One region of the Variovorax sp. 10N432 genome, then DNA from elsewhere that is predicted to be linked to it. Evidence: riboswitches for the same ligand, from Rfam matches in the RefSeq annotation. Region 1 holds a riboswitch; the other holds the start of a gene.

Region 1 (9,090 bases):
AGATGGTCGCCTGGGCGCGCAAGTACGGCATCCAGAGCACGATCCACACCGGCGGGCCATCGGTGCCCGGCTCGGGCTACATCGACAAGGACACGGTGCTGGAGGCCGACGCCGACATCATCGGCCACATCAACGGCGGCCACACCTCGCTGCCGGAGGCGCATGTGTGCGAGTTGTGCGAGAAGAGCACGCGTGGCATCGAGATCGTGCACAACGGCAACGAGCGCACCGCGATCGCGGCGGCGCGGGCGGCCATCGAACTCAAATGCCCGCACCGCGTGATCCTGGGCACCGACGGCCCGGCCGGCTCCGGCGTGCAGCCGCTGGGCATCCTGCGGATGGTCTCTCTGATTTCCTCGTTCGCCAACATCCCGGCCGAGCTGGTGTTCTGCTTCGCCACCGGCAACACGGCGCGCCTGCGCCGTCTCAACTGCGGGCTGATCGAGGTCGGCCGCGACGCCGACTTCGTCTTCATGGACCGCGCTCAGCACACCGCCGGCAAGACCCTGCTGGAGAGCGTGCAGCTGGGCGACATCCCGGGCGTCGGGATGGTCATGATCGACGGCATCGTGCGCTGCGGACGCAGCCGCAACACGCCGCCGGCGACGGAGATTGCCGTGGTGGTGTCGGGGGGGCACTGAGCCGCGCCAACGGGTCACGCGCGTGCGGCCTGAAACGCCGCTTGCACGGCGCGCACGAGGGACGGATGCAGCACACCCAGTTTGGGAATCTGCCCGTGGGGAGCGGAAGGCGGCACCGAGAACCACTCGGTGCTATAGGGCAGATCCAGTGCCTGCTTGAGGTCGAACTTGGTGTCGTAGCTCAACCCCGCCGCTGCGTAGGCCGCCGGATTGCGCTCATGCAGGATGGAGAACTCGCCCCGGTGCAGCGTCGTCGTACGCTGGCTGGTCCCGTAGGCCACCCTGACCGCGAACTGCGGATCATCGTCGTCGAAAACAGCCAGAATCAGTGCCGGGCGGGGTTTCGGTCGAGGATGAATGTCGTCGGGGAAGTGGCACCAGACGATTTCGCCAGCGGTGGGCTCGCTCCACCACTGGTGGCTCATGTCGTTTCCACGTCGACCAAGCTCGAACGTATCGACCGTTTGCCGCCCTGCGGCGCCCGCTTCTTGATCTGGCGCATCTGGGCTGCCGTCAACGGACCGTCGTCGGCCTCGTACTGTGGCAGCACCCGCACGGCCATCTCGTGCAGCGCGCGGTGAATCGCCTGCGTCTCGTCGACGCCAAGGAATTCCGCCAGCCGCTTGGCGGTTTCGCGGGTCACGCCCGTGGCGCTGTCGACAGGTCGGTAGCGAAAGGCGATCTGGTTCACAGTGGCGCGGGCCGGCATGGAATGGCTCCTGAAAAGATATCTCAAAGATATCCAATTTCTCGCCCAAGGTCAACCCGCCGTCGCCCCGTTGACCGTCATGCTCGGATTGAGACCCTGAACCGCTTTCGGCCATCGCTCAACCCGCCTTGGTCGCTCCCTTGTACACCAGGAAACGCGCCGTCAGGAAGTTGACCGCCAGCCCGGCGCAGCTGCCGAACGCCACGCCGAGCGCGGGGGCCAGCGGCCCGCCCAGCCAGTGCAAGGTCAGCACGTACGCCCCGTAGTTGACCAGCGCGCCCCCCATCATCGTCAGCAGGTAGCGCAGGTACTCGCGCCCGATCGACGCGCCCGAATGCCTCCCGGCGAAGGTGAAGCGCCGGTTCAGCGCCCAGGTGACGGTGGCGGCAGCGAGGAACGACAGCACGCGCCCGCCATACCAGCCGAACGCCGGCGCCACCACGTAGAGCACGCCGAGGTCGACGACGAAGCCGATCGCGCCGACAACCGCGAACGACAGGAACTCCCGCCCGAGCTTCATGGCCGGCCGGCGGCGGAGCGGACGCCGGGAATCCCCAGGTAGCACAGCCGCTTGGCCTCGCGCCGGCCGATGGTCACGGTGTGCAGCACCACGCCGCAGACGAAGGACAACATCGCCATCAGCATCATCCCGGTGACCAGCACCGCGGTCGGCTGCCGCGGCACCAACCCGGTGTTCAGGTAGGTGGACACCAGCGGCTCGGCGAGAATCAGCGACAGCAGCACCAGCAGGCCCGCGGCACTGGAGAAGAACTGCAGCGGCCGCTCGCTCACGAACAGTTTGCAGATGGTCTTGAGGATGCGCCAGCCGTCGCGGTAGGTCGACAGCTTGCTTTCGGAGCCTTCGGGCCGCGAGCGGTAGGGCATCGGGACCTCGGCGAAGGGCATCCGCAATTCGAGCGCATGGACTGTCAATTCGGTTTCGATCTCGAAGCCCCTGGACAATGCCGGGAAGGACTTGGCGTAGCGCCTCGAGAAGACGCGATAGCCCGACAGCATGTCGGTCATCCGGCCGTCGAAGAGGCTCGCCACCGCGCCGGTCAGCAAGGCGTTGCCGAAGCGGTGGCCGCGCCGGTAGGTCTGCATGTCGGCGCCGTCGTCGACCCGCGAGCCGACCACCATGTCGAGGTTGCCTTCGACCATCAGTTCGATCAGCTGCCGCACCTCGCCGACGTCGTAGGTGGCGTCGCCGTCGACCATCACGTAGACGTCGGCCTCGACGTCCGCGAACATCCGCCGCGCCACGTTGCCCTTGCCGCGCAGCGGGACGTGCGTCACGCGCGCGCCGGCGGCCCGGGCCACGGCCGCGGTGTCGTCGGTCGAGTTGTTGTCGAAGACATGGATCTCGGCCTCGGGCAGGGACGCCTGAAACTCGCTCACCACCTGCGCGATGGCCAGCGCCTCGTTGAAGCACGGGATCACGGCGGCGATGCGCAGGGGGCGCGAGTCGAAACGTTCAGTCATTCTTGGCAGGCAGGATGCGGTAGGCCTTGGCACCGGCTTTTTCGTACATCAAGGCGAAATGGTCAAGGAAGCCGGGCTGGGCGGCGAGCATCGGCGCGGCGCTGGCGCCGACCGCGATCGCCTCGAAGCCGAGGCCCCGCAGTTTGCGCGCGAATTCGGCCGGCGGCAGCACGATGAAGTCGGCATAGCGCCAGGGCCCGATCGCATCGCCCCAGACCGGGGCCGGCCCATAGTAGATCGCTTCGCTGAGCGCGATCTGGTAGACCCGCCCGGTCGCGTGTTCGCGCAGGTAGTTCATGACCGCATAGCCGGGCACGTGGGCGTCGAGGAAGGCGGCGCGCTCGGCCGGCGTGGTCGCGATCGCCGCCACGCTGCGCCGCGTCATGTAGAACGAGCCGCCGACGCCCACCAGCAGCAGCAGCACGCCGAGCCAGCGGCCGGCGCGGTCGAGCAGGCCGCGCGCGTTCCACGCCGGCAGCGCGCGGCGCAGCCCGTCGGCCAGGCGGGCCAGCAATGCCTGCCAGCCGACCACCGACACCAGCGCGATCAGCGGCACCGAGGCGGCCAGGTAGCGCGGATAGCGCGAGGTCAGAGCCCAGACGCCCAGCGAGTAGAGGCTGAACACGGCCGCCGCGCGCACCGCCGGCGAGCGCTTCCATGCCAGCGCGAACGGCACGAACAGCACGCCCCACAGGAAGCCGTTCGGCCACGCGGCATGGGCGCGCACGTCGTCGAACTGGTTCTTGTAGTCGGCCGCGTTCCAGTTGGTGAAGCCGAACAGGCGCGCGCCGATCGGATTGAACGGGTCGCCCGTCATGACCGCGTTGCGCGCATACCAGTAGATGCAGGGGACCAGGAAGCACACCAGCGCCAGGGCCCAGACCTTGAGCCGGCGCTCGCGCCGGACCACGAACACGGCCACCAGCGGCAGCACCGTCAGGGCCTGGTACTTGGAGCCCGCCGCGACGCCGAGGAAGAAGGCGGCCAGCGCCAGCCAGCGCGCCCCGCGCGCCGGATCGTCGGACTCGCGCCACCACCACAGGGCGGTGCAGGCGGCGAGCACGAAGAGGGCGACGCCGATGTCGATCAGCGCGCTTTCGTAGTCGCCGATGCCGAGCCAGATCGCGGCCGCGACCAGCCCGGTCAGCCGGCTCGCATGCTGCGCACCCAGCCGGTAGACCATCGCCACCGACAGCCAGCCCGCGAGGGCGCTCAGCAGGTGCGGCAGGACGTCGTCGCCGACCGCCAGCGCGCCGGCATGGATCAGGTTGTAGTTGTACGGAAACCAGGGATAGCGCAGCCACTCATGGACGCCGAGCCGCCCGCTCTGCAGCACTTCGCGCGCATAGGGCAGGTGGTACATCAGCTCGTCGAACGCGGCCGGCGGCGCCAGCGGTTCGACCAGGGCCGGCAGCGCCGTCAGCACGAAGGCCAGCAGCGCCAGCTTCTCGACGAAGCCGAAGGGCTCTGACGGCAGCCGCGGGCCGCGTTCGCGCCGCCAGGCCGGCCACTGCAGCACGGCCGCCAGCAGGCCGAGCGCCACCGTGCCGATGACGGCGCCGCGGCCGAACAGCCCGGCGATCGCGATCGCCTGGAAGACGCAGACATGGAGCCCGAGCCCGGCCGCGGCCGCCATCGCGGCTTCGAGCGCGGCGTCGCGCCGCCCCGGCGGGCCGATGCGCGCCAGCAGCGCCCGCCCGAAGCCCCAGCAGGCGACCGCGAAGACCGCCATCGCCGCGTAGTGGGCGGCCCCGAACATCAGCTTTTGAATAGGAACTCCCGCTGGCCGGCGGTGCTCGCGACGGCGCTTCGTGTCACAGGTTCGGCGCCAGCAGGCGTTCGAGTTCGGCCTCGCTCTGGTGGCGGCGCGCTGCCTGGTCCTGCAGCTGGTCGTGGCCGATCTTGCCGACGTTGAAGTAGGTCGAGTCGGGGTGGCTCAGGTAGAAGCCGCTGACGCTGGCGGCCGGCATCATCGCGAGGCTTTCGGTCACGCTCATGCCGATCTCGGCGCAGTTCAGCAGGTCGAACATCGGGCCCTTGACGCTGTGGTCGGGGCAGGCCGGGTAGCCGGGCGCGGGCCGGATGCCGCGGTACTTCTCGTCGATCATGTCGGCGTTGCTGAGCGTCTCGTCGGGCGCGTAGCCCCACAGGTCGGTCCGCACGCGGTGGTGCATCGCCTCGGCGAAGGCCTCGGCCAGCCGGTCGGCCAGCGACTTCAGCATGATCGCCGAGTAGTCGTCGAGGTCGTCGATGAAGTACTTCTCTTTCTTCTCGATGCCGATGCCCGCGGTGACCGCGAACATGCCCACGTAGTCCCTGAGCCCGCTCTCGCGCGGCGCCACGAAGTCCGCCAGGCAGCGGCTCGGCCGGGTCACGCCGTCGATCACCTGCTTCTCGGCCTGCTGGCGCATGCCCCACCAGGTGAGCGCGGCCTCGCTGCGCGACTCGTCGGTGTAGAGCACGATGTCGTCGTCGCGCTCGGTGTTGGCGGGCCAGAAGCCGATCACGCCGCTGGCCGTGAGCCAGCGGCCTTCGATCAGGCGCTTGAGCATGCGCTGGCCGTCGGCATAGACCCGCACCGCCTCGGTGCCGACCACCTCGTCCTTGAGGATGGCCGGAAACGGCCCCGCCAGATCCCAGGTCTGGAAGAAGGGCCCCCAGTCGATGTACTTGGCGAGTTCGGTCAGGTCGAAGTTCTTGAACACGCGCCGTCCGATGAACTTCGGCACCGGCGGCACATAGCCGGCCCAGTCGACCGGCGTCTTGTTGGCCCGCGCCTTGGACAGCGGCCACAGCGTCACCTGCTTCTTGTTGGCGTGCTGGTGGCGCACCTTGTCGTAGTCGGCATTGAGCTCGTCGATGTAGCTCGCCGCCTGGTCGGACAGCAGCGACTGCGCCACGCTCACGCTGCGCGAGGCATCGGGCACGTAGACCACCGGGCCTTCGTAGTGCGGCGCGATCTTCACGGCCGTATGGACCCGGCTGGTGGTGGCGCCGCCGATCATGAGCGGAATCTTCTTGATGCGGAAGTGCTCGTCCTTCTGCATCTCGCCGGCCACGTACTGCATCTCCTCGAGGCTCGGCGTGATCAGGCCCGAGAGGCCGACGATGTCGGCGCCCTCGACCTTGGCGCGCGCCAGGATCTCGTGGCAGGGCACCATCACGCCCATGTTCACGACCTCGAAGTTGTTGCACTGGAGCACGACCGTGACGATGTTCTTGCCGATGTCGTGGACGTCGCCCTTGACCGTCGCGATGACGATCTTGCCCTTGGTGCGGACATCGCGGCCGGCGGCCTCGTCCTGGCGTTTTTCTTCCTCGATGTAGGGAATGAGGTGCGCCACCGCGGACTTCATCACGCGGGCCGACTTCACCACCTGCGGCAGGAACATCTTGCCCTGGCCGAACAGGTCGCCGACGATGTTCATGCCGGCCATCAGCGGGCCTTCGATCACGTGCAGCGGACGCCCGCCGGTGGCCAGGATCTGCTGGTAGGCCTCTTCCGTGTCTTCCACGATGAAGTCGGTGATGCCGTGCACCATCGCATGCGACAGCCGCTGGTTCACGTGCACTGGGTGCTCGGGCGTGCCGCGCCATTCGAGCTTCTTGCTCTCGTCCTTGGCGCCGCTCTTGGCGGTCTCGGCGACCTCGACCAGGCGCTCGCCGGCATCGGGGCGGCGGTTGAGCACCACGTCCTCCACCCGCTCGCGCAGCTCGGGCTCGAGGTCGTCGTAGACGCCGACCATGCCGGCGTTGACGATGCCCATGTCCATGCCGGCCTTGATCGCGTGAAACAGGAAGACGGTGTGGATGGCCTCGCGCACCGGGTCGTTGCCGCGGAAGCTGAAGCTCACGTTCGACACCCCGCCCGACACCTTGGCGCCGGGCAGGTTCTGCTTGATCCAGCGCACCGCGTTGATGAAGTCGACAGCGTAGTTGTTGTGCTCCTCGATGCCGGTGGCGATCGCGAAGATGTTCGGGTCGAAGATGATGTCCTCGGGCGGGAAGCCGATCTCGTCGACCAGGATGCGGTAGGCGCGCTCGCAGATCTCGATCTTGCGTTCGTAGGTGTCGGCCTGGCCCTTCTCGTCGAAGGCCATCACGACCGCCGCCGCGCCGTAGCGGCGCAGCAGCCGGGCCTGGTGGCGGAACTGGTCCTCGCCCTCTTTCATGCTGATCGAGTTGACGATGCCCTTGCCCTGGATGCAGCGCAGGCCGGCCTCGATCACGTCCCACTTCGAGCTGTCGACCATGATCGGCACCCGCGCGATGTCGGGCTCGCTGGCGATCAGGTTCAGGAAGCGCACCATCGCGGCCTTGCTGTCGAGCATGGCCTCGTCCATGTTGATGTCGATCACCTGGGCGCCGTTCTCGACCTGCTGGCGCGCCACCGCCAGCGCTTCCTCGAACTGGCCGTTCAGGATCATGCGGGCGAAGGCCTTCGAGCCGGTGACGTTGGTGCGCTCGCCGATGTTGACGAACAGCGCGCCATCGCCGATCTGCACCGGCTCGAGGCCGGACAGCTTCATCGGGGGCGGGGTCTGGGACGCGGAAGAATCGATTGGCATGGGCTCACCTGTGGAAACGGGGTCAGGCGAGCGTCGTTGCACTCCAGTGCCTGGAAGCCCAAGCCTGACGCGGCCGGCCAGACGGCCGGCGGCGCTGCAACGCTCCTTGGGAGCCGCGGATTTTACGCTGGCTGCGCGGCGCCGGCGGCCGATGCCGGCAAGCCGAAGACGGCGTCGAAGGCCCAGTTGAAGACGAAGGTGTAGACCAGGAAGAAAACCACCAGGCCGAGGTCCATCACCAGGGCGTCCCAGAGACTGACGCCGAGCCACCAGGCGAACACCGGCACCAGGAAGGCGATCAGGCCGCCTTCGAAGCCGATCGCGTGGGCGATCCGGCGGCGCAGGCTGCGGCCGCGCACCGCCTGGCCGGACTCCCAGCGCTCGAACAGGGCGTTGAACGAGAGGTTCCAGAGCACGGCGATGACCGAGGCGATCACCGCCAGCACGCCCGAATGGCCCAGTCCCTGGCCGGACATCAGCGCCAGGCCCGCGCTGGCCGCGACGATGGCGATGCCCTCGTAGAGGCTGATATAGACGACGCGGCGCTTGAGCCCTTGCATGAAATCGATCCTGTGTTGGTTGGCGTTGAGCTGGACTTTATGTTGGTTTACCTGATATAAAAAGTCATCTTCTTTCAGGTTCATTGATAGATCGGGGCGGCCGTGGGTTTTTCCAGCGACAGCGTGGCGGTGTTTCTCGCGGTGGTCGATCACGGCTCCTTCTCGGCGGCGGCGCGAGCGCTGGGCCGGGTGCCCTCGGCGGTCAGCATGGCGATCGCCAGTCTCGAAGCCGAGCTCGACCTCAGCCTGTTCGACCGCAGCGGCCGCGAGCCGCAGCCGACCGCGGCCGCGCGATCGCTGGAGCCGCAGGCGCGCCTGCTGGCGGCGCAACTCAAGCAGCTTCAGGTCCAGGCGCTGGCGCTGACCCAGGGGCTGGAGAACCGACTGACGCTGGCCATAGCGCCCGAGTTGCTGGCCGCGCCCTGGAGCGGGCCGCTGGCCGCTCTGGCGGCCGAATACCCGCTGCTGGAGGTCGAGGTGCTGGCGGCGCCGCAGGCCGATGCGCTGGCGCTGCTGCACAGCGGCAGGGCGCAGCTGGCCCTGGTGTTCGAGCGCCCCAGCCTCGACGGCCGCGAGGGTTTCCAGGAAGTGGCCAACGACACCATGGTGGCCGTGATGGCGCCCGACCATCCGGTGCTGGCCGCGGCGGGGGGACGGTTGCGAGAAGAACACCTGACGACCACGCGGCAGATCGTGGTCGCCGGACGCGACCTCGCCACCAGCGACCCGCGTTTCGTCTTCGCGCGCCATGTCTGGCGCACCGACAACGCGCTGGCCGCGCTGAGCCTGATCACCGCCGGCCTGGGCTGGGGCTGGCTGCCGCGCAACTTCGCGCGGCCGCACGTGGCGGCCGGCGCGCTGGTCGAGATTCCGTTCGAGAACCTGTCGAACGGGCTCGACCTGTGGGTCGATGTCGTGTGGTCGCGCGAGCGGCCGCTGGGCCTCGGGGCCCAGCGCTTCGTGGCGCTCATCGCCCGCAAGAAGGACTGAAGAAAGCGCCGGCTAGCGGTCGCGGCCTCCGCCGCCTCCACCATGGCCGCCGCCGTGGCCACCTCCGTGGCCGCCACCACCGCCACCTCCACCTCCACCTCCACCTCCACCTCCACCTCCACCTCCGTGGCCGCCACCGC
Region 2 (9,090 bases), on a different contig from region 1:
AGGATCACGGTCATGAAGAGCTCGGGCGCGAAGAAGGGCAGGCCGGTGAACTGCAGCGAGGCGCCGTCCGTGATGGTGTCGCCCAGCTGCACGCCGCCATGGGTCGTGAAGCCGACGATGTCGCCGGCGTAGGCTTCCTCGACCGCCTCGCGGCGCTGGCTCATGAAGGTCACGACGCTGGTCGGGCGCAGCTCCTTGGCGGTGCGCTGCACGCGCAGCTTCATGCCCGGCGTGTAACGCCCGGAGGCCATGCGCACGAAGGCGATGCGGTCGCGGTGGTTGGCGTCCATGTTGGCCTGCACCTTGAAGACCACGCCCGCGAAATCCTTGTCCTCGGGCTGGATCTCCTTCACCACCGGCTGGCGGTTGACCATCGTGGTGCTGGTGCGCGACTGCGGCTGCGGCGCCAGGTCGACCAGCGCATCGAGCACTTCCATGACGCCGAAGTTGTTGACGCCCGAGCCGAAGAACACCGGCGTCTGCTTGCCGGCCAGGAAGGCCTCGCGGTCCCAGCTCGGCGAGGCGCCGGTGGCGAGCTCCATGCTTTCCATCGCGTGGTCGAACTCGCGGCCGAAGCGCTTGTGGAGCGCGTCGCGGTCGGTCAGGGGAATCGTCTCGAAGTCCTGCGGCAGCTTTTCCTGGCCCGACTCGAACACCGTCATCGCCTGCGTGCGCAGGTTGATGATGCCGCCGAAGGTCTTGCCCTGGCCCACCGGCCAGGTCATCGGCACGCAGGGCATGCCGAGTTCGCGCTCGATCTCGTCGAGCAGTTCGAGCGGCTCGCGCACCTCGCGGTCCATCTTGTTGACGAAGGTGATGATCGGCGTGTCGCGCTGGCGGCAGACCTCGATCAGCCGGCGGGTCTGGGCTTCGACGCCGTTGGCGGCGTCGATCACCATCAGCGCCGAGTCGACCGCCGTGAGCACGCGGTAGGTGTCTTCGGAGAAGTCCTTGTGGCCGGGCGTGTCGAGCAGGTTGATGACGTGGTCGCGATAGACCATCTGCATCACCGACGAGGCCACCGAGATGCCGCGCTGCTTCTCGATCTCCATCCAGTCGGAGGTGGCATGGCGCGAGGCCTTGCGGGCCTTGACCGAGCCGGCGATCTGGATCGCGCCCGAGAACAGCAGCAGCTTCTCGGTCAGCGTGGTCTTGCCGGCGTCCGGGTGGGAAATGATCGCGAAGGTGCGGCGGCGTTTGGTTTCGGAGGCGAAGGTCATCGAGACTGGGGCAATCGGGAGCAGGCCTAGCATAGGCCAATCCGCAATTATCGACGACGCTCCATGCGCCAGACCTGCTCCGCCCGACGTCGCAGCAGCACGTCGTTCGCGTTCGTCAACGCTGGGTCGTCTTCAGCAAGTCGAACCAGGCGAGCGGTACGTTCAGAGATGACGCAATGCAATGAGTAGAAGCCAGGCCGAAACGAACGAGAGGTAGAGCGTCGAAGTGAACCAGGCAACCAACATCGCGATGGCCACGGGGGTGAAGAGTGAGGGATTTGCGATGATCTGGATGGCGAGATAGGTTCCCATGAGGCTCGGTGCAGCAACCATCAGCGCTTCTGCCGTGGCGGGCCAACGAGACAGGTAGCGCGCCATTGTCAATCCGCTCAAACGTAGGAGCAGCGTTGTTATTGCCACGGTTGTGATCAGAGACATCTTTTCTTTCTTTTTGAGAGGATCAAAGAAAATGTCATTCCAATCGCGCTGGACAACAGCAGTGCTGCGGCTTGTTGGTCGGTGAAGGCCCACCACGCCAAGGCCATCGCCGTCGCGCCAGCAACCGGCAGGATTTGGTCTGGACGGCGTCGAAATCCCATGGGCAATAGCAACGCCATCGACAATGGAACCAGCGCGTCCATGCCCCAGGAAAACAGGAGCGCCGGCGTCAAACCTGCACCGAAAAAAAAGCCGGCCATACATCCCGATACCCAACCCGCAGTAAGAACTAGCGTATTCGCCAAAGCGAAGTTCACGCTAAGAGTGCCCTTGTGTGCTGCAAGTTGACAGGCTGCCCAACTGCTGTCCGTCAGCATCGATGCTGTGAGCCAACGACGCCATCGAGCAGGGCCTGTCAGGTAAGGCCATAAGGAAGCAGAAAAAAACAAGTGTTTTCCATTGAGTCCGATGGTAAGGGCCACGATTGCACCGACGGTTGCGTCATCTTTGAATTCGAGGACAGCGAGCTGCGCAGTTGCGGCGTTCACGCCAATCGATGCAATGAAAAGCTCCGTCAATTCCCAGCCTGCATTGCGGCTCGCTATGCCGACAATCAGGCCAAAAATTAGCACCTTGGGAAGAAATGGGACCGCTGCTATTGTGCCCTCTGCAAGCCTTCGGCGCGCTGCACCCATCGAAGACTCATAACTCATACCCAGAACAACAATTGATCGGCTGCGACTCCGAAGAATCCGGACAGCGTCAGGCGCTCTCCGGATCCAGCTGCGACGGCGTGTGCCTGTGTCGATCGAAAAATTAAAAGATCACCTTCTGAGGGGGTCACCTTGGTCGAATGAGTGAGATTCGTCACCTTGGCAGGGTCGCGCTCCTTGTAGATGGTAGTCCCACCGCCGGATCGAGGCATCTTCAGATAAACATTCCAAGCGAACTGCTCCTGAAGATTGCTACTGAACTCCAACGACGCGTTTTCGCCAGGAAGCCAGTCGCGATGTATTGGTGTCGATTGGAGAGAGCGGACTGTGCAACTCATCATTGAATTTCCCATATGAGTTGCGATGCTGGATTTTTTTGAAACATGCTCGAGCAGACGGCTCTGACGCGAGAGACTATGTCGACTTCCGAGAGAATCTTGTTCTTGAATATTGGCTCGAAGATGGCCGTGCGTCTGAAGTATTCCGATTGATCATCTTTGAATCGAAAGAAGTTCGGGCCTAGTTTTCCCTTGTTCACGACCTTTCCCCCTTTGTCGTCTCCTTCATAGTACTCCAATCCTATGCGCAGGATGGACTCCACGGTTCGATCTATTTCCTGTGGGCTCAAGAAGTTCTTTGCCTTCACGCCAGCGCAATTCTCATTCGCGAATGCGTGCGAGGAAATTTCCGAAAAATCGCAGACTTCCCATTTTCCTTCTCCGCTGCCAAGCATGCCGCCATCTCCGCACTTTGTGAAAAGATAATCCTATTTCAGAGTGTGGGTGATGGACGGTATATGGAGATACAAGGATCGTTGCGTTTATTGAATCTCTGGTCTTTTACTAAACGTATCGATCAAAATTAGAAAATTAGTTCGCGTTTGGCGCGCCCGGTTTTTCGTTGCGGCGGGTGTGTTCAGGAAGATTCAAGGAGGAGTTGCAATCTGACAGCGTCGCGAATGATGATCTGTCGTGGGCGCGTTTCGATGAGGCCTTGATGGGAGAGCGACTTCAACGCTCTCGTGACGGTGACCCGAGTCAACGCGGTCATGGAGGCGATCTGCTCGTGCGTGAGGTTGACAGCGCAAGGACCGCATTGATTGTTCGATTGAGAGGAGGACAGCCGGGCGAGGCGGGCCAAGAGTTCGATGATGCGAGGGATCGGTCTGGTGTTGGCCAGATTCGAAAGCTTGCTGACAACCATGCGATTCTTGAACCCAAGCAACTTGATGATGGAGTTCGCTAGCTCAGCATTCCGTTTGAACTCCTGCGTTGCTTCAAGCGGAAGGTATCGACTGACGATCGCTGGCGTGACCGTTCGCACGGTGGTTGGCCTTGGTTGGTCTGCGAAGGCCGGCCCTTCACCGAAAATTGCGCCGGGGCCGAATATCTCCAATATGAAATCAAATCCATTGTCGCGCTGGATAGTAGAGTGAACGACACCTGATCGCAGCAGATAAAAGTATGGATGCGCCACACCTTCGGCGTAGAGGGTTTCGCCTGGAACCAGTCGGCACACCTCGCCGAAATCCGTCGCCTCCAGCCATGGCGCGGACAGGGAGACGGACGCATCCCAACTGGCATACGAAAAAGGACGCTGTGAACTCGCTGGCATTCCTGGATTCTGCCTAGATCGAAGTGACAAACGCTGCGGGCAGCCCGGCTGCTCGGCGACGCGCTAAAATCCCCCGTTCCGAGGAGCGTTGCAGCGCCGTCAGGCGTGAGGCTCGGACCATCATCGCAACCACGCTCACCCGCTGTTCTCGCGGTGAGTCCGTTCCCCGAATGCAGTGGCCACTGTCAAACCCGCTTTGGAGCCCACAATGAGCGCTGTTCTCAAAACCACCCCCGTCTCGACCGCCGACCAGGCGATCGCCGACCTGTCCCTGGCCGCCTGGGGCCGCAAGGAAATCCGCATCGCCGAAACCGAGATGCCCGGCCTGATGGCGATCCGCGAGGAATTCGCCAAGGGCCAGGCGCTCAAGGGCGCGCGCATCACCGGCTCGCTGCACATGACGATCCAGACCGCCGTGCTGATCGAGACGCTGCAGGCCCTCGGTGCCACCGTGCGCTGGGCCTCGTGCAACATCTTCTCGACCCAGGACCACGCCGCCGCCGCCATCGCCGCCGCCGGCACGCCGGTGTTCGCGATCAAGGGCGAGTCGCTGACCGACTACTGGGACTACACCCACGCCATCTTCGAATTCGGCCCCAAGGGCTCGAAGGACGAAGGCCCGAACATGATCCTCGACGACGGCGGCGACGCCACCATGCTGATGCACCTGGGCCAGAAGGCCGAGAAGGACCTCGGCGTGCTGGCCAACCCGACCAGCGAAGAAGAACGCATCCTGTTCGCCGCGATCAAGGCCAAGCTGGCGGTCGACCCCACCTGGTACACCCGCAAGTCGGCCCAGATCATCGGCGTGACCGAAGAAACCACCACCGGCGTGCACCGCCTGAACGAGATGTCGGCCAAGGGCACGCTGCAGTTCCGCGCCATCAACGTCAACGACTCGGTCACCAAGAGCAAGTTCGACAACCTCTATGGCTGCCGCGAATCGCTGGTCGACGGCATCAAGCGCGCCACCGACGTGATGATCGCCGGCAAGGTCGCCTGCGTGGCCGGCTACGGCGACGTCGGCAAGGGCTCGGCCCAGGCCCTGCGCGCCCTCAGCGCCCAGGTCTGGGTGACCGAGATCGACCCGATCAACGCCCTGCAGGCTGCGATGGAAGGCTACAAGGTCGTGACCATGGAATACGCCGCCGACAAGGCCGACATCTTCGTCACCACCACCGGCAACCGCGACGTGATCCGCCACGAGCACATGGCCGCCATGAAGGACCAGGCGATCGTCTGCAACATCGGCCACTTCGACAACGAGATCGACGTCGCCTCGATCGAGAAGTACGAGTGGGAAGAGATCAAGCCGCAGGTCGACCACATCACCTTCCCCGACGGCAAGAAGATCATCCTGCTGGCCAAGGGCCGCCTCGTGAACCTGGGCTGCGGCACCGGCCACCCGAGCTTCGTGATGTCGTCCTCGTTCGCCAACCAGACCATCGCCCAGATCGAGCTTTTCACCAAGCCCGACGCCTACCAGGCCGGCAAGGTCTACGTGCTGCCCAAGCACCTCGACGAGAAGGTCGCGCGCCTGCACCTGAAGAAGGTCGGCGCCATGCTGACCACGCTGACCGACACCCAGGCGGCCTACATCGGCGTCGACAAGAACGGTCCGTACAAGCCGGACACCTACCGTTACTGAATATGGCCCCCACGCTCCTCACTTTGTGTGTCGCTGCCCCCCGAGGGGGCCGCAGGCCGCCTTGGGGCGGCCCGGCGCCGGCCTGAGGCTCACGCCTTGCGTGCCGATCAGTTGCTCGTCGAACGCGGCCTGGCCGCTTCGCGTTCGCAGGCGGTTCGCCTGATCGCCGGCGGCTTGCGCTGGCGTGATGGCGCCGACTGGCGCGTCGTGGGCAAGAACCGCGACGAAATCCCCGAAGCGGCCGAGCTCGAACTGCTCGACGCCGCCGAGGCCCGCTACGTGTCGCGCGGCGGCCTCAAGCTGGAGGGCGCGCTGGCCGCCACCGGCATCGACCCGACGGGCCGGCGTTGTCTCGACGTCGGCCAGTCGACCGGCGGCTTCACCGACTGCCTGCTGCAGCGCGGTGCTGCGCATGTGGTCGGCGTCGACGTCGGCCATGGTCAGCTGCATGCCCGCATCCGCGACGATGCGCGCGTGACCGCGGTCGAGGGCGTCAATGCGCGCACCCTGACGGCCGAGGCCTGGGCCACCGAATCCGAGGACGACGAGGACGACGAGGCGCCGGTCGGCGACAGCTTCGGTCTGATCGTCGGCGACCTGTCCTTCATCTCGCAGACGCTGGTGCTGCCCGCGCTGGTGCCGCTGCTGGCGCCCGGCGGCGACCTGCTGATGCTGGTCAAGCCGCAGTTCGAGCTGCAGCCGGGCCAGGTCGGCAAGGGCGGCATCGTGCGCGACCCGGCGCTCTACGCGCTGGTCGAGCAACGCCTGCGCGACAGCTGCGCGGCGCTCGGGCTGCGCGTCGTGCGCTGGCTCGACAGCCCGATCGAGGGTGGCGACGGCAACCGCGAATTCTTCATCCATGCTGTTCCTGCGGACGGCCAACCAGGAGCCGGCCGTGCGCCTTCCGCTGAGCTTTGAGTTTTTTCCGACCAAGACGCCCGAGGGCGCGGTCAAGCTGCGCGCGGTGCGCCAGCAGCTCTACGCGCAGTCGCCCGAGTTCTGCTCCGTGACCTACGGCGCCGGTGGCTCGACCCACGACGGCACCTTCGGCGCGGTGCGCGAGATCCTCGCCGAAGGCGTGGCCGCGGCCTGCCACTTCTCCTGCATCGGCGCGACCAAGGCGACGGTGCGCGAGCAGTTGGGCGAACTCAAGGCGATGGGCGTCAAGCGCCTGGTCGCGCTGCGCGGCGACCTGCCGAGCGGCTATGGCGTGGGCGGCGAGTTCCTCTATGCGAGCGACCTGGTGGCCTTCATCCGCGCGGAGACCGGCCGCGATTTCCACATCGAGGTGGCCTGCTATCCCGAGGTGCATCCGCAGGCCCGTTCGCCCGAAGCCGACCTGCAGGCCTTCGCGGCCAAGGTGCGCGCGGGCGCCGACTCGGCCATCACGCAGTACTTCTTCAGCCCCGAGGCCTACTGGCGCTTCGTCGACGACGCGCGTGCCCTGGGGCTCGACACGCCGATCGTGCCGGGCATCATGCCGATCACCAGCTCGACCCAGCTGATGCGCTTCTCGGACGCCTGCGGCGCCGAGATCCCGCGCTGGATCCGGCTGCGGCTGCAGGGCTTCGGCGACGACACGGCGTCGATCAAGGCCTTCGGCCTCGACGTCGTCGCGGCCCTGTGCGAGCGGCTGTGCGCCGCTGGCGCGCCGGCGCTGCATTTCTACACGATGAACCAGTCGGTGGCCACGCTCGGCGTGCTGCAGCGGCTGGGTTGGGCCGAATGAGTTTGAGCCGCCGCATCGCGACGCTGTCGATGGCGTTGCTTGCGGCCGGGCTTGCGGCCTGTTCCCTGCAGCCCACCGCGCCGGGCGATGAGGCCGGCGGTGCAACGTTCCGACTGCGGCCGCTGGCCAGGCAGCCGGCCTTGCCGCCCGGCGCTCCGCCGCGCTCCGCGGTGCCGTCGGTGCGCTACGACCTGGCGGTGTCGGGCGCGGGCGAGCTCGGGCCCGACGACGGCATCCCGGGCGACGAGGGCGGGCGCGAGATCTTCGAGCGCGGCGGCGCGTCCTGGTACGGCATCCAGTTCCACCAGCGCAAGACCGCCAGCGGCGAGCGCTTCGACATGACGGCCTTCACGGCGGCGCACCGGACGCTGCCGTTCAACACCCGCGTCTGCGTCCGCAGCCTGGTCAACGGGCGCGAGGTGCTGGTGCGCGTCAACGACCGCGGCCCCTACGCCTCGGGCCGCATCATCGACCTCAGCCGGGCCGCGGCGGAAGAAATCGGGATGCTCGGCATGGGCATCAAGACGGTGGCGCTGTCGATCGCCGACAAGGACACCGACCGCTGCGGCGGCAAGGAAGTCGGCGCGGTCGAGACGCCGGCCCAGGCGGCGCCGGAGCCGGCGCCGAAGCCGGCGCGGAAGCTCCTGCCGCTTCGCAAGCGGCGCTGACGCAAGCCGCCGCTAGCCGCCGCTGTCGAGCGAGAAAGTGGCGTTGCGGTCCTGTGCCAGCCGCTCGGCCATCTGCGGCAGGGCCGCCGCCAGCAGCGGCTTCAGCGTGTAGGGCGGATTGATCAGGAACATGCCGCTGGCGGGCAGGCCCGGCCGGTGCGTGGCGCCGGTCGCATCGGTCGTGATCTTGCTCGACTTGACGGTCAGCGTGGCATGCAGCCAGGACTTGCCGGCCTTGGTGGCCATCGTCTTGAGCCGGCGCGGCAGGTCGTGCGCTTCCGGCCGCGGAATGATCGGATACCAGACGGCATAAGTGCCGGTGGCAAAGCGCTTGAGCGCCTCGCCCACGAAGTCGAGCACCCGGGCGTAGTCGCTCTTGATCTCGTAGCTGGGGTCGCAGAGCACCAGTGCCCGCCGCGAGGGCGGCGGCAGGAACTTGGTGGCACTGCCGAAGCCGTCGTCGCGCAGCACGGTGATCTGGCGGCCGGCCTCGAGTTGGGCGATGTTGGCGTCGAGCGTCCGGGCATCGGTCGGGTGCAGCTCGAACAGCTTGAGCTTGTCGTGCTCGCGCAGCAGGTGATGGACGATGAACGGCGATCCCGGGTAGATCTTGGCGCCGCCCTTGGGATTGAAGTCGCCCACCACCTCGAGGTAGCGGGCGAGGGCGTCGGCCAGCGGGGCGTCGGGTACGGCCTTGGCGCCCTTCGGGGGCGCCGGCTTGGCGCCGCCGCCGACCAGCCGCAGCACGCCGTCGGCGGCCTCGCCGCTGGTGCCGGCGTAGTCGCCGTCGAGCCGGTAGAGGCCGGCGCCGGCGTGGGTGTCGACCACCGTGAGGGCGGTGTCTTTCTCGAGCAGGTGTTCGAGCGTGGCAATCAGCACCGTGTGCTTGAGCACGTCGGCGTGGTTGCCGGCATGGAAGGCGTGGCGGTAACTGAACATGAGGAATAGTGCCTGGAAGATGAACGGGACGACGCTAGACTCTCGCGCCGTAACATTAAATTACAAGGATCGAGGATGCGAGGAGCTGGATGGCGATTCTGGGGCCTGTGCGCATGCGCGG

What was found. A riboswitch is a leader RNA that binds a small molecule or an ion and turns the genes downstream of it on or off. The one in region 1 is predicted to bind S-adenosylhomocysteine.
Region 2: linked by a shared signal. The riboswitch ahead of ahcY (adenosylhomocysteinase) and the one ahead of metH (methionine synthase) in region 1 are both predicted to bind S-adenosylhomocysteine.

What each region holds. Positions count from the first base shown of each region.
Region 1 is NZ_JBFTHX010000002.1:245,064-254,153, reverse strand. Features, by position in the region: gene AC1DF3_RS03450 (amidohydrolase family protein) at 1-641, shown strand, start outside; gene AC1DF3_RS03445 (hypothetical protein) at 656-1,066, opposite strand; gene AC1DF3_RS03440 (hypothetical protein) at 1,063-1,350, opposite strand; gene AC1DF3_RS03435 (GtrA family protein) at 1,469-1,870, opposite strand; gene AC1DF3_RS03430 (glycosyltransferase family 2 protein) at 1,867-2,832, opposite strand; gene AC1DF3_RS03425 (phospholipid carrier-dependent glycosyltransferase) at 2,825-4,591, opposite strand; gene metH (methionine synthase) at 4,647-7,400, opposite strand; S-adenosyl-L-homocysteine riboswitch at 7,422-7,514, opposite strand; gene AC1DF3_RS03415 (PACE efflux transporter) at 7,523-7,960, opposite strand; gene AC1DF3_RS03410 (LysR family transcriptional regulator) at 8,063-8,950, shown strand; gene AC1DF3_RS03405 (SH3 domain-containing protein) at 8,963-9,090, opposite strand, start outside.
Region 2 is NZ_JBFTHX010000014.1:78,171-87,260, forward strand. Features, by position in the region: gene AC1DF3_RS17830 (peptide chain release factor 3) at 1-1,220, opposite strand, end outside; gene AC1DF3_RS17835 (hypothetical protein) at 1,383-1,658, opposite strand; gene AC1DF3_RS17840 (AzlC family ABC transporter permease) at 1,649-2,353, opposite strand; gene AC1DF3_RS17845 (2OG-Fe(II) oxygenase) at 2,368-2,724, opposite strand; gene AC1DF3_RS17850 (hypothetical protein) at 2,709-3,104, opposite strand; gene AC1DF3_RS17855 (Crp/Fnr family transcriptional regulator) at 3,287-3,985, opposite strand; S-adenosyl-L-homocysteine riboswitch at 4,060-4,129, shown strand; gene ahcY (adenosylhomocysteinase) at 4,194-5,633, shown strand; gene AC1DF3_RS17865 (TlyA family RNA methyltransferase) at 5,730-6,551, shown strand; gene metF (methylenetetrahydrofolate reductase [NAD(P)H]) at 6,529-7,362, shown strand; gene AC1DF3_RS17875 (septal ring lytic transglycosylase RlpA family protein) at 7,359-8,030, shown strand; gene AC1DF3_RS17880 (23S rRNA (adenine(2030)-N(6))-methyltransferase RlmJ) at 8,043-8,969, opposite strand.